2 regions of the Pseudarthrobacter sulfonivorans genome follow, and region 1 is predicted to be linked to the other one. Evidence: riboswitches for the same ligand, from Rfam matches in the RefSeq annotation. Region 1 holds a riboswitch; the other holds the start of a gene.

Region 1 (7,218 bases):
TGGTGATCCGCCCGGCAAAGCTGCACGCCGGCGTCGTCCACAGCTATGCGGACCACAGGATGGCCACCGCCGGTGCCATCCTCGGCCTCGCGGTGCCGGGCATCGAAGTCCAGGACATCGCTACCACTGCCAAGACCATGCCGGAATTCCCGCAGATGTGGGCCGACATGCTGGCCCAGGGCGCTGCTGCCGACAAGCGCGCGGAAGGTCCCACTGGTGGCACGCAGCACTGATTCCTGGGACGAGTCCGACGTCCGGATCCGGCCCAGCAAAAAGGGCTCCAGGCCGCGCACGAAGGACCGCCCCAGCCACGACGACGCCGTCACGGGCCGCATCATCACAGTGGACCGCGGCCGGTACACCGCCGTCGTCGGCGAAGACTCGGGCGACGAGCGGATCATCATCGCAGCCAGGGCCCGCGAACTCCGCCGCTCCCCCGTGGTTGCCGGCGACTTCGTCTCCCTCGTTGGAGATGTCTCCGGCGAACCCGACACGCTAGCCCGCCTGGTCCGGATCCAGGACCGCAGGACCCTGCTGCGCCGCAGCGCCGATGACACTGATCCGATCGAGCGTGCGGTGGTGGCCAACGCAGATCAGCTGGTAGTGGTGGTGGCCGCCGCAAACCCGGAGCCGCGCACAGGCTTCATCGACCGCGCCCTCGTGGCCGCTTACGACGCCGGCATTGAGCCGCTGCTGCTCGTCACCAAGGCGGACGTCAAGGATCCGGCGGAACTGCTGTCCAACTACGAGCACCTGGACTTCCCGGTGATCATCAGCCGCACGTCGGACTCCGAAGCCTCAGGTATCGATGCCCGCTCCGACGACGGCCTCTCTGCCCGCCTGGACAGTGACGCAGTTTCGCAGCTCCGCGCGTACCTCGAGGGCAAGGTCTCGGTGATGCTGGGTCATTCCGGCGTGGGCAAGTCCACCATGGTCAATGCGCTCACCGGGGCCGAACGGGCCACCGGTGGAGTGAACGCGGTGACCGGCCGCGGCCGCCACACGTCGTCGTCGGCCCTTGCCCTGAAGCTGACCGGAGCTCCCGCCGGAAGCTGGATCATCGACACCCCTGGCATCCGTTCGTTCGGCCTGGCCCATGTGGACCCGGACCGGATCCTGCGGTCCTTCCCGGACCTGGAGCCGGGTACGGATGCCTGCGAGCGTGGCTGCAAGCACAACACCGCGGCCGTCAACTGCGGGGTGGATGCCTGGGTGTCCGCCGGCCACGCGGGCCCCACCGGCCCGGCCCGGCTCGCGTCCCTGCGGCGGCTGCTGGGCACGGATCCCCGCCTGGTGGGCCAGGAAACCAAGGAACTGGGCAGCATCGGCTAGACGGGACGCCGATGTCCCCAACACTGCGGCCCTGAGACGGTAGTTTGGAACCATGATCCAACCCGCTTCGAGCTACAACGATGACTTGCGCCTTGCCCATGTGCTGGCAGATTCCGTGGATGACCAGACCATGAGCCGCTTCAAGGCACTGGACCTCCGCATCGAGACCAAGCCGGACCTGACGCCGGTAACGGACGCGGACAAGTCCGCGGAGGAAGCCATCCGCGGCCAGCTGTCCCGCTCGCGTCCGCGCGACGCCGTGCTGGGAGAGGAATTCGGCAGTTCGGGCCATGGCTCCCGCCGCTGGATCATTGATCCCATCGACGGCACCAAGAACTTTGTCCGCGGCGTCCCGGTTTGGGCCACCCTGATCGCCCTCGTGGACGAAGGCGAACCCGTTGTGGGAGTGGTCAGCGCGCCCGCGCTGGGCAAACGCTGGTGGGCCGCCAAGGGTTCCGGCGCGTACATGGGCAAGTCCCTTGCCGCCGCAACGCGGCTCCGCGTCTCGGACGTCTCCAAACTTTCGGATGCCTCCCTGTCCTACTCCAGCCTGGGCGGCTGGAAGGAACGCGGCAACCTGGATGAGTTCCTGGGCCTGACCGAGGACGTGTGGCGCACGCGCGCCTACGGCGATTTCTGGTCCTACTGCATGGTGGCCGAAGGTTCCGTGGACATCGCCTGCGAGCCCGAACTGAACCTGTACGACATGGCTGCCCTGGTGCCCATCGTGGTGGAAGCCGGCGGCCGCTTCACCTCCTTGGAGGGACAGGACGGGCCGTTCGGCGGCAACGCCCTGGCCACGAACTCCATTCTGCACTCAGAGGTGCTCAAGCGGCTGAACCCGAATCTGGACGATCTCCTCTAGGCACTTTCTTCGAATTATCGACGGCGGACGCCTCCTCAAGGGGGCGTCCGCCGTCGTATCTTCGACAAATGAGACGGTTCCTCAAACGCGCGTAACAAAGTCCTTAACATTTGGCCGGGCTTCCTTTCTGCAGCGGCGGATGTTCTACGCTTCTTAACAGGTCACGAGTGCCAGCGCTAAACCCCGGTTTGCTGGCCGGCAACCCTCCATTCGCGGTGGGGTGCCCCGGGTGACGACCAGGCCGGTCCGGAATGGACACGGCAAGCGCGGGTTCCCGTTACCGGGAGTCCTTTTAGAGTGAGGTCTCCGTGACAACTGCCACCGTCTCCCCCAACACTGTTTCTCCCGACAACGCCGCCCCCGCCAAGGCCGCTGCGCTGTTCAAGGATGCCGCCGCCATTGCCGGCCGCCCCCTCTCTGCCGTCACCGGCGCGGAAATCCAGGCACCGCTGATCCAGGGCGGCCACATCCGGTACGCAAACCTGGACTACGGCGCATCCACTCCCGCCCTCTCCGTGGTGTCGGCCTACCTCAACGAGATCCTGCCGTTCTACGCCAGCGTCCATCGCGGCGCCGGCTACGCATCGCAGATCAGCACGTCCGTCTATGAGAACGCCCGGGACATCGTGCGCGACTTTGTGGGCGGACGCCCGGACGACTCCGTCATCTTCACCCGGAACACCACCGACTCGCTTAACCTGCTGGCGGGTTGCCTGCCGGCGACGGACGGGCGGTCCAATGGCGATGTCCTCTACCTGGACATCGAACACCACGCCAACCTCCTGCCGTGGCAGGGAGTCCCGCACCGCAGCGTCGTCGCCGCGGACACCATCGTGGGGACCCTCGAGGTCCTCCGCGCCGAACTTGAGCAGGGCAACGTCAGCCTCCTCGCGATCACGGGCGCCTCCAACGTCACCGGCGAGATCCTCCCGATCAAGGCCCTGGCCGCCCTCGCCCATGAGTACGGAGCGCGGATCGTGGTGGACGCCGCGCAGCTGGCACCGCACCGGCGCATCAATATCAGCACCGACGACGTCGACTACCTCGCCTTCTCCGGGCACAAGCTCTACGCGCCCTTCGGCTCCGGGGTCCTGGTGGGCCGCACCGACTGGCTCGACGCCGGCACTCCCCACCTGGCCGGCGGCGGCGCCGTCCGCGAGGCCAGGCTCGACGGCGTCAGCTGGGCCACCGGTCCGGCCCGGCACGAGGGCGGCTCCCCCAACGTCCTCGGCGCGGCCACACTGGCCCGCGCCACCCAGGTCATCGCGTCCCTGGACCACGACCGCTGGCACGCCCACGAGGCAGCCATCAGGTCATTCCTGGTGGAAGGGCTCGGGAAGATCGACGGCGTCACCGTGCACCAGATCTTCTCGGACACGGACGCTGAAACGGGCACCATCGGCGTGGTGAACTTCTCCGTGGCAGGGTACGACGCCGGGCTTGTGGCCGCGTTCCTGTCGGCCGAGCATGGCGTTGGCCTCCGGGACGGCCGCTTCTGCGCGCACCCGCTGCTCAAGCGCCTCGGCCTTCCCTCCGGTTCGCTGCGGGCCAGCTTCGGCGTAGGCTCCCGGTTGGAAGACGCCCAGCGGCTCCTTGCCGGCCTGGAGCAACTCCGCCGGACCGGCCTGGGCTGGGACTACGTGGTGGACGCGGGCCGCTGGGTTCCGGCCAACGACACCCGCACGTACCCTCACTGGGCTCCCAACACGCCGGGCACCGCCGGCGCGGCTCCGTGCCTTGACGACTGACTGACGCTTTCCTCCCCTGGTTCCTGACCTGACCGCTGCCACCTGACTGCCGCCTGACCCAGCGGCTGCGGCCCATGCGGTAAATTCGAAGGATACCGATGGGCACAGTTGAAGGAGGCCGCACGTGGCACGGGGTGGCCCCAGACTTGAGCACGGACGCCGCCTGGAACTCGGACGGAGTTTCCAGGACGGCGGCGAACACTACCAGCGCGTACGCCCTGGCTACCCGGCCGACTCAGCGGACTGGCTGATCCCTGCCGGGGCCGCGGACGCGGTGGACGTGGGCGCCGGAACCGGCAAGTTCACCGCCCTGCTGCTGGAACGCGGCCTGGCGGTTTCCGCCGTGGACCCGTCGCCGGACATGCTCGAACAGCTGCGGGCCCACTACGCGGCGGCGGACGCGACGCAGGGGACGGCAGAGGCGACGGGACTCGCTGACTCCTCGTTCGACGTCGTAAGCGTGGCGCAGGCCTGGCACTGGTGCGATCCGCTGCCGGCGAGCACCGAACTGGCGCGGATCCTGCGGCCCGGCGGAACGCTGGGGCTGATCTGGAACCAGCTGGACACGTCCGTTCCGTGGGTGCACCGGTTGTCCCGCATCATGCACGCGGGCGACGTCTACAAGCCCGGGTTCCGCCCGGTGGTGGGGCCGGAGTTTGAAGGCCTCGAGAGCCATGTGACGCGGTGGGAGGACAGCCTCAGCACGGCGGACATCATGGAACTGACGAAGTCCCGCAGCTACTACCTGCGCGCCGGCGAAGCCACCCGAAGCAAGGTCCTGGCCAACCTGGACTGGTATCTGCACGAGCACTTGGGGCACGCCGTGGAAGAGGACATCAGCCTGCCGTACCTGACGCTGACGTGGCGGGCCACGAAGGCGTGAGGGACGCGGACCACCGGGTAGGCTAGGAGACGTGAAGACCAGCGCGCCCTCCTCCTCGATCGAGGACTACGTCAAGGTCATCTACGGCTTCACGGAGTGGCAGGACAAACGCATCACGTCCTCCCAGCTCGCGCAGCGCCTGGGGGTGGCCAATTCCTCGGTCTCGGAGATGGTCCGCAAGCTCAAGGACCAGGGCCTGGTGGACCACAAGCCGTACAGCGCCATCACCCTTACAGACTCCGGGGTCCGGCTGGCATTGTCCATGGTGCGCCGGCACCGGCTCATTGAGACCTACCTGGTGCAGGAGCTCGGCTACAGCTGGGACGAAGTCCACGACGAAGCCGAACTGCTGGAGCACGCGGTGTCGGACACGTTTATTGAGCGCATGGCGGCAAAACTGGGCAACCCGCAACGCGACCCGCACGGTGACCCGATCCCCGCCGCGGACGGCACGGTGCTGCTGCCCGAGGCCCATCTGCTCGGCGAACTCGATCCCGGGCACACCGGCCGGATCACCCGCATCAGCGACGAGAACCCTGATCTGCTGCGGTATCTTTCGGCCGAGGAAATTGACCTCGACGACGAGGTGGAGGTAGTGGGCCGTAAGCCGTTTGGCGGAGCGCTGGTGGTGCGGATCAGCAACGCCGGCAGGAAGCGGGACTACGATCTCGCGGATGAAGTCACCGCGGCGCTCTGGGTCCACAGTGACCACCCCCACACCGGCTGCACCCTCAGCGACAGCTGAATGACGAACGCCCGCGTGCCGCACTGGCGGGCCTGGCTGGCCGTGGCGGCAGGCGGCCTGGCCGGAACGGAACTCCGGTACGGGCTGGGACTCGCCTTTCCGGAAACCGCTGGGGCAATGCCCTGGACCACCCTGGGAATCAATGTGACTGGCAGTTTTGTGCTGGCCGCCCTCACCACGGTGTGGATGGCGCGGCCGCAGACGGCATTCTGGCTACGCGCCGGCCTGGGGCCCGGATTCCTGGGCTCGTTCACCACGTTCTCTGCGGTAGTCTTCGCGATTGACCAGCTGACCAGGGCCGGCGAACATCCCGTGTGGATCGCCTACCTGGGGCTCTCCCTGCTGCTGGGCCTGGGCGCCGCGGCCGGTGGCTGGCGGACCGGGCGGCTGCTCACCGACCGGCTGCAGGGTGACCGGGCGGGGACAGCACCGTGACGGGCGCGGTCCTGGTGGGAGTGTTCGGCATGGCGGGCGCCCTGCTGCGCTTCGCCATCGACAGCTGGTTCGCCCACCGCGAGGGGCTCCGCACGGCCGTCAGCCCGAGCGGTAGGCCGCGGCACTGGCCGTGGGCCACGCTCACCGTCAACGTCACCGGGTGCCTGATCATCGGACTGTCCATCGGCATGACCGGACGGCTCGGCCTTGCCCCCGAGTGGCAGACCGCTGTCGCCACCGGCCTGGCGGGCGGACTCACCACGTTCAGCTCCTGGACCACTGCCACGGTGCGTCTCCTGAGCGAGTCGCGGTTCGGTGCCGCCGCCCTGAACATCGGCGCCAACCTGGCCCCCGGATTTGCCGCGGCGGCTGTGGGCATCGCACTGGCGTCGTAAGGGACCCATTCAGGTTTGTCCCGGTCCCGTATCGTTGACTCTGATGATTAGCAGACGCGACGCGGCAATTGCCCTTGATGTACCGATGGAAATGGCCCAGCGCCATGGCATCCCGAAACGACTGACCGAGGCGGAGCTGGGCGAAATCCTGGACAACCCACCGGCATGGCTGATCCAGTCGAGGGCCAACCGGACCGGCAAGCGTCCGGTCTGGGTGCACCTGGAATGTGCCGTCTGCGGCTACGAGGAAGCGGCCCGGCCCAAAAAATGGTGGCCGGAATTCACGTATGTGGTGTGCGAGCACCATGCCTCGGACGAGGTGCCGCCGCTGCGGCCGGGCCTCATCAGGAGCGAGTTCGACGGCGTCGGGACCCGTTTCGTGGGCATCGCGGACGTTGCAGTTCCGGACTGATTCGGGGCATTACATTCGGGGCTGAACAGGCGTATTTTACGAAGTGGGACGCAGCCCGTCCCACGTCGTAAGGAGCATGCCATGCCGGACAAGTCACCACACCAGCAGCTGCACAAGAAGCCGGTCAAAACCATCAAGGAAAAACGCGCGGAAAAGAAGGCCAAGAGCCCGGTTGAAGGCCCGCAGGACCCGGTAGCGCACCTGAAGAAGCGCCGGTAGCGGTTTACCCGTTCCCGGCCATCTCGTCGGGCACTGCCACAATGTCCACTTCCTGGCCGTCCCTCAGCACTCGAATCGGCAGCGGCTGGCCGATCGCATCGGCGAACAGCAGCTTCTGCAGGCTCTCGGCGTTGCTGACGGGGCGGCTTCCGGCTGTCAGGATGACGTCACCCGCCCGCAGGCC
Region 2 (7,218 bases), 1.4 Mb from region 1:
GAATCCGGCTGGCACTTCCTTACCCTCCCGGTGGAGGTCGCCGACGACCTCCGGGAAGAGGCAGCGGTGTTCCGGAAGGGCTTCGGCTCGGTCAGAGTCACGGCGGAAATCTCCGGCTGCACCTGGCGTACCTCGGTCTTTCCAGACAGCAAGAGCGGCTCCTACCTGTTGCCCGTCAAGAAGGCCGTCCGGGACGCGGCGGGCATCAGCGACGGGGATGAAGTGGCCGTCCGGCTCGCGATCCAAGGCGAAGACGAGGCACGTACCGGGGAACGGACAAGCGGTACTGGCTGAACTCTGCCGGGAATGACGCTGCCAGGATCGCCTCCTCTCGAAGCACCCCGCGTGGACTGCGCCGGAAGCCACCGGGAGGGCCGCCACCATCCAGGCATCATCGCGCAGCAGCCCAATTCCGAGGTTCGCCAGGGCCCAGCCCACGTACATCGGGTTCCGCGAGAGCGAATAGGGCCCGCCGGTCACCAACGCATCGGGCCGGGCCAACCGGGTGTTCCGGGCCGCAATCCACGCCCAGCTAACGATTGCGCCACCCGCCGCCAACGATGCAGCGCCGATGCTCCGTCCCAGAAAGTGTGGCCCGCCGAGCCGGAGCGGCATCAAACGCTGAAGGACCACGCCGACGGCGATTCCCGCCAGGTTCTGCTCGGGCAGCGGGATGTTGGACAGCAGCCGGGCCCAGTCCGTGGGTGCATCCATACGTCACCACCTCCCGGCGCGAAGGGACAGTTGAGGCCCCGAAAGACGCAAGAAACAGGGCCTCAACTGTCCCTTCGCGCCAATCAGAACCAGGCCAATCAGAACTAGATGTGCTTGAGTGCCTGCTCCAGGTCGCCGATGAGGTCGTCCACGTCCTCCAGGCCCACGGACAGCCGCACCACACCGTCGCTGAGCCCGATGGCTGCGCGGCCCTCGGGACCCATGGCGCGGTGCGTGGTGGTGGCCGGATGGGTGATGAGGGACTTCGCGTCGCCCAGGTTGTTGGAGATGTCGATGATCCGCAGGGCGTCGAGCAGCGCAAAGGCGGCTTCCTTGCCCGAGCGGCCACCCGTCGTCGCAAGTTCCAACGTGAGGACGGTGCCGCCGGCCTTCATCTGCTTGGCGGCGAGCTCGTACTGCGGGTGTGACTTCAGCAGCGGGTACCTGACCCAGCTGACGGCCGGCTGCTGTTCGAGCCATTCGGCCAGCCGCAGCGCGGACGCGGAAGAGTGGTTCACGCGCAGCGCCATGGTCTCCAGGCCCTTGGTGAGCACCCAGGCGTTGAACGCGGAGAGGGCCGGGCCGGTGTGCCGCATCAGCTGCTTGACCGGGCCGTCGATGAATTCCTTGGTGCCCAGGATGGCGCCGCCCAGGACGCGTCCCTGGCCGTCGATGTGCTTCGTGCCGGAGTACACAATCACGTCCGCGCCCAGCTGGCCGCAGCGCTGCAGCAGGGGAGTGGCAAAGACATTGTCGACGACGACGGTGGCCCCGGCGGCGTGCGCCAGCTCGCTGACCGCGGCGATGTCCACGATTTCCTGCATCGGGTTGGACGGGGATTCGAAGAACACTGCGGTCGTGGGCTCCGACAGTGCAGCAGCCCATTGCTCGAGGTCCGGGCCGTCAACAAACACGGTTTCCACGCCCCAGCGCGGCAGGATTTCGTTCAGGATCACAAAGCAGGAGCCGAACAGTGAGCGCGCGGCAACCACCCGGTCCCCGGCCGCCAACAGGGCACCCAGGGCCGTGAACACCGCTGACATGCCCGACGCCGTCGCAAAGCACGCTTCGGTGCCTTCGAGCAGGCGGAGGCGTTCCTGGAAGGTGGCCACGGACGGGTTGCCGTACCGGGAGTAGACGAAGCGTTCGTCCTCGCCGGTGAAGGCGCGCTCGGCGGCGGCAGCGGACTCGTAGACGAAACCCGAGTTCAGGAAGACCGGCTCGGTGGTCTCCTGGAAGTTGGTGCGGTCCAGCCCGCCGCGGACCGCCTGCGTCTCGGCACTCCAGCCGGCGGCGTCTGGGTTGAAGGTCACTTGGCTATTCCCAGATTTGTGGGCAGGCCGCGGTTCTTCCAGCCGTTGACGGTGCGCTCGCCGTAGCGGTCCGGCTCGCCTTCGAAACCCTCCAGGACGTTGTAGGAGGTGAAGCCGGCCTGCGTCGCGGCGATGGCGGCGGCGATGGAGCGCTGGCCCGAGCGGCAGAGGAAGACCAGCTCCGCGCCGTCGTCCTCCGGGGCCTGCTGCGTCAGGTCGGTGATGAAATCCGGGTTCGGGATGCCGCCCGGGAACGTCCACGGGATGAACAGGGGATCGTTGTCAGTGGCCTTCGTGTCCGGGATGCCGATGTGGGCCCATTCGCCTTCTGTCCGGACATCCACCAGGATGGCGCCCTGTTCGAGTTTGGCCCAGGCCTGCTGCGGGGTGAGGTCTCCGGCGTAGCTCATGCGTGGCCCTCGCCGTCGAAATCGAGGTCATCCACGGCGGAGGCGACGGCGGCGTCAGCGGTGGCGATGGCCGACGGGAGGATGAGTGCCTGCGCAACAATCACAACGCCGCCGTTGGACGTCGCGGCCGGGCTGCCGTGCAGGACATACCCTTCGGCCAGGGCAGTGGAAATCCGTTCACAGAAAGACCTGTCATCCGGCCCGGTGACAAGCCGATACGACAGTTTCTCTTCAGGGGCGGGTGCTTCAGACACGACGGAACTCCTTCTTTCACGCTTGCAGCTCGAATGGGTCGATATGCCGAGTATTCACCTGAGGCACCCCGCCGCGAAAGGGAGGGTTGCCGACCGGCCAGTCAGGGCTTGGCGCCGGTTCTCATTACTCCCCAAAAACGTAACATCCGGCCCGCCCGGCCGCACTGCCGTCGTCGTCATGTTCCGTAACCAACGCGTTTTTCCGTGATCCCGCCGTGCTTCCGTAACGCCGGCGCCGACGGGACAATCGGGTCATGGGGAACTTTCGGGGGCGTTCATTGACGGGCGCCTGGGCACGCGTTTTGGCTGTGACGTTGTGCGCCGTGCCGGTGCTGGCGGGGGTGACAAGCTGCCGGAGCATTTTCGCGCCGCCGCCCTGCATGCCGCCGGAGTTTTCCGTCGCGCCTGCCGCCGCGAAACCCGGCGACCAGGTCACCGTCAGCGCCCCGGATACCACCTGCGATGCCCGCTACGGCACCGATGCGCAGGTCCAGGTGACGGTCAAGGATGCGACCGGTACCGCGGTGCTGAAAGAGCTCGCTCCCATGTCCGACGACGGCGGCTTCACTTTCGTGTTCACCGTCCCGGCTGGCGTGGCTCCCGGGAAGGCCGGGGTCACCGCTTACCCGTACAACCTGGACTGGTGCGACGACACAGGGGTGAACAACCGGGCGGCCCAGGGGCCGCCGGAACTGGTCCGGGTTTCGTGCGCGGAACGCCTGGTGCCGCTGGTGATCCTTGGACCCGGAGCCTGAACCTGCCGTCAGGCTTTGAGGATCAGGGCGTCGCCCTGGCCGCCGCCGCCGCACAAGGCAACCACGCCTGTCCCGCCGCCGCGCCGGTTCAGCGCGAGTGCCTGATGCAGGACCAGACGGGCCCCCGAGGCGCCCACCGGGTGGCCCAGGGCGATGGCGCCGCCGTCGGCGTTGATCCTGTCCGCGTCGATCCCCAGGTCCGTGGCGGACTGCAGCACCACCGAGGCGAAGGCTTCGTTGATCTCAATGAGGTCCACGTCGTCAATGGTCAGCCCTTCGAGTTTCAGGGCTCGCTCAATGGCGCGGGACGGCTGGGAATGCAGGGATCCGTCCGGTCCGGCGGTCTGGCCGTGGCTGCCAATTTCCGCGATCCAGCTGAGGCCGGCCGCTTCCGCAGCTGCCTTGCTGGCCACTACCACGGCGGCGGCGCCGTCCGACAGCGGGGAGGCAGAACCGGCGGTGATGGTGGCCGCCGGATCCTTGGAGAAGGCGGGCTTCAGTGCCGCCAGCGTCTCGATGGTGGTGCCGGCGCGGATGCCTTCGTCGGCATCAATCACGACGGCGGGTCCCCGGCGCTGCGGGACCTCCACCGGAGCGATCTCCTCAGCCAGGATGCCGGCCGCCCGGGCGGCCTCCGCCCGCTGGTGCGAAAGGGCGGCGACGGCGTCCTGGTCCTCGCGGCTGATGCCCAGGCGGGCGTTCCCCGCGTCCGTGGCGGACCCCATCAGTTCACCTGAGACGGGGTCCTGCAGGCCGTCAAAGTTCAGCGAATCCAGCAGCGGCGCATCGCCGATGGCCACGCCGCCGCGAAGCCGGGGCAGCAGGTGCGGGGCGTTGGTCATGGATTCCTGGCCCGCCGCCACAATGAAATCAGCCTCGCCGGCGCGGATCATCCGGGCGGCATCAATTACGGCAGTCAGGCCGGACAAGCACAGTTTGTTGATGGTCACGGTGGGCACATCCCAACCGATGCCGGCGGCGAGGCTGGCCTGCCTGGCGGGTCCCTGGCCAGCGCCCGCCTGGATAACCTGGCCCACGATGACGGCCTGGATCTGTTCCGGCGCCACCCCGGACCGTTCCAGTGCGTTCCGGATGGCGTGGGCACCGAGTTCGCTGGAGGTGAGCCCGGAGAGGCTGCCGCGGAACTTGCCGAAGGGGGTCCGTGCGCCGCCCAGGATGACGGGGATGTGAGCGTCATTGCTCATGGTCTGCCTTTCGGTTGCGGATTCAAGAGTGCTTGGGGCCAGCTTAGGCGAACCGTGAGGGCCGGTGAGGTGGCGCAGGCGCTGTGGATTCGGCCGCGATCGCGTCAGCCGTGGAGGAGCAGTTGGTGGAGCAGGTGGTCCTGCCAGCGGCCGGCGATCTTCAGGTACTGCGGCGCCACGCCGATTTCCCGAAACCCGGCGCGTTTGAGGATCTTGCGTGAGGGCTCATTATGGAGCAGCGTTGCCGCCTGGACCCGGTGGAGGCCCAGTTCTGTCCGGGCATTGTCCGTGGCGAAGCGGACCGCGGCAGCTCCGATGCCCCGCCGGTTGAGGCTGGAATCAACCCAGTACCCGAGGTTGGCGTTGAGGAACGGCCCACGGACGATGCCAGTAAGGGTGACGGCACCGACGATGTACGCGGGATCGTCGCGGTTCACTAGCACCCACGGAACTTCCTGGCCCACGGAATGCTGGGCGAGCTTGGCCCGGATGATGTCCAGCTGATGCCTGGGCGTGAAAAAGGCTTCGTCCCGCTCCGGTTCCCACGCAGCGAGGTGCTGGCGGTTCCGGAGGTAGGCCTTACTCAGGCCGGCCGCATCGCTCCGCCGCAGCAGCCGGATCCGGACCCCCGGGACGAGCGGAGCGGGGGCTTCGCTGTCCATAAGCTCTCCCGCGCTACTCGAAGGAAGCACGACGGCGGTCCGACAACCGGGTGTTCCAAACGTCCGGTTTGGCAACCTGGAAGCGGCGGCCAGTAAGTGCGAGCGGGTTTAGCCGGATGTAGTAGTCCTTGGGTCCGGGCTGCCAGGGCTCAAGATGCTGGGCGTCGACGGCGTCCTTGTCAGCCTGTGCCTCGATCACTTCGGTGTCTCCGCGCACCACCACACTCCAGGCCACCTCCGTGCGGGGATCGTATCCATCGATCTCCAGCGCCGCGGGACGGTCTGCCTTGGCGCCCCACAGTTTGGTGCCGCCGGCGCTGCGGAAGACGATGCTCCTGCGGTCCAGGACGTAGTTGACCGGAAAGATCTCCGGATGGCCGTCCACTACAAGGGCCAGGCGCCCCAGTGTGTCCCCGGCAAGGAATTCCCAGCATTCGTCGAACGTCAATTTGTTGGTCGGCTGCGCGTAAGAGTTCATGCACCAAACCATACGGACCTATGCGACGGTCCAACAGGGTATTGCCACGCTCAACCCCCAGGCCCGGGCCTGGGCAGGTCGACTTAGGGCAATCCAACATGCTCCAGCAGGGCGTCCAGGAGGGGTAGCTGGCCCTTGACCAGCTTGCTGCGGGCCTCGGATTCCGTCACCCACCGGGCATCGTCCACCTCGGGAAAGTCCTGGATGATGCCGGATCCTTTGGGCCATTCCAGCGGGAACGTGTTGCTCACAATCCGTTCGGGCTGGAAGTCAGACTCCGCGGCGAACACCGTGATGATCTTTCCCGACGGTTGCCGGAACGCGCCCAGCTCAAAGTAGGCAACAGCTGGCGGCGGCGTGCCGATTTCTTCGGCAAACTCGCGCAGCGCGGCCAGCAGGGGATCCTCGTCGGGAAGGTACTCGCCCTTGGGAACCGACCAGGACTGGGTTTGTTTGCGGGCCCAGAACGGTCCGCCCATGTGCGCTATCCACACTTCCAGCCCGTTTGCTCCCTGCCGGAACAGCAGGATCCCTGCACTGCGAACCACCATGGCTTAAGGCCTCCCTGCTGAACTTCGGAAAACTACGGGATCCGGGAAACTGCTGAATCCCGGAACCTACTGGATCCCGGCAAACAATGCGTTGAGTTCGGCCGTCAGCTGCTTCTGCACCGCGGGCGTCCCGACTTCCTTGCCGTCAATGTGGTTCACCGGCGCGAGCAGCCTGATGCTGGAAATCAGCCACACGGCGTCGGCGTCCAGCAGGTCCCGCGGTTCCAGCGGCCCGTAGCCGAGTTCCCAGCCGGCTGCCTTGGCCGCCGCGAACAGGGCCCCCTGGGAGGTCCCGGGGAGGATCCCGCTGTCCAGTTGCGGGGTGATGAGGCGGCGCACCGTGCGGGTGGCGCCGGCGCCGTCGTCGGAGGTTTCCAGATGTGCCAGCAGCACAGTGGACGTGGGGCCTTCCAGGACCCGGCCGTCGGAGGAGGTGAAGATGACGTCGTCGGCGCCCTGTTTGTGGGCGTACCGCAGGGCGGCCATGTTCGTGGCATAGGACAGGGTCTTGGCGCCGAGCAGCAGCCACGGGGCACGCTCAGCCACGTCGCTGTCGTAGCCGCGGTCCAGGAGGATGACATCGATCCCGGTTTCGCGCTGGCGGCGGCCGAGGGCGCCCACCGGGGAGACCTGAACCCAGCATGTGGGGGACTCTGCGCCTTCCGGGCCGCGGGTGACCACGAGTTTCACCACCACCTCGTCCTCGGCGGGCGACGGAGCGGGATGCTGGTTTCGGTGCTCCGCGACGCCCGTGGCGATGGCAGCCCGCCATGAATCCTGCCCCGGGATCACCAGATCAAGGGCCTGGGCCGATCCGGCCAGCCGGTCCAGATGCGCCTGTTGCTTCCGGACGGCGCCACTCACGGCGAGCATGGA

What was found. Region 1 has a riboswitch for S-adenosylmethionine ahead of AU252_RS18485 (aminotransferase class V-fold PLP-dependent enzyme). Riboswitches for the same ligand answer to the same signal wherever they lie in the genome.
Region 2: it holds a riboswitch for S-adenosylmethionine, as region 1 does, so the genes downstream of both, AU252_RS11770 (DUF1737 domain-containing protein) here and AU252_RS18485 (aminotransferase class V-fold PLP-dependent enzyme) in region 1, are expected to answer to the same signal.

Annotation. Positions count from the first base shown of each region.
Region 1 is NZ_CP013747.1:4,071,508-4,078,725, reverse strand. It holds gene aroA (3-phosphoshikimate 1-carboxyvinyltransferase) at 1-233, shown strand, start outside; gene rsgA (ribosome small subunit-dependent GTPase A) at 217-1,332, shown strand; gene hisN (histidinol-phosphatase) at 1,385-2,197, shown strand; SAM riboswitch class IV at 2,357-2,470, shown strand; gene AU252_RS18485 (aminotransferase class V-fold PLP-dependent enzyme) at 2,506-3,945, shown strand; gene AU252_RS18480 (class I SAM-dependent methyltransferase) at 4,070-4,828, shown strand; gene AU252_RS18475 (metal-dependent transcriptional regulator) at 4,860-5,573, shown strand; gene AU252_RS18470 (fluoride efflux transporter FluC) at 5,574-6,008, shown strand; gene AU252_RS18465 (fluoride efflux transporter FluC) at 6,005-6,403, shown strand; gene AU252_RS18460 (hypothetical protein) at 6,447-6,815, shown strand; gene AU252_RS24190 (hypothetical protein) at 6,897-7,034, shown strand; gene AU252_RS18455 (S1C family serine protease) at 7,039-7,218, opposite strand, start outside.
Region 2 is NZ_CP013747.1:2,636,701-2,643,918, forward strand. It holds gene AU252_RS24155 (DUF1905 domain-containing protein) at 31-294, shown strand; partial or broken gene AU252_RS24790 (methyltransferase family protein) at 343-714, opposite strand; gene AU252_RS11760 (O-succinylhomoserine sulfhydrylase) at 819-2,027, opposite strand; gene AU252_RS11765 (rhodanese-like domain-containing protein) at 2,024-2,437, opposite strand; gene AU252_RS11770 (DUF1737 domain-containing protein) at 2,434-2,691, opposite strand; SAM riboswitch class IV at 2,705-2,820, opposite strand; gene AU252_RS11780 (hypothetical protein) at 2,946-3,446, shown strand; gene AU252_RS11785 (acetyl-CoA C-acetyltransferase) at 3,455-4,651, opposite strand; gene AU252_RS11790 (GNAT family N-acetyltransferase) at 4,756-5,313, opposite strand; gene AU252_RS11795 (pyridoxamine 5'-phosphate oxidase family protein) at 5,327-5,791, opposite strand; gene AU252_RS11800 (NUDIX domain-containing protein) at 5,875-6,342, opposite strand; gene AU252_RS11805 (aminodeoxychorismate lyase) at 6,409-7,218, opposite strand, start outside.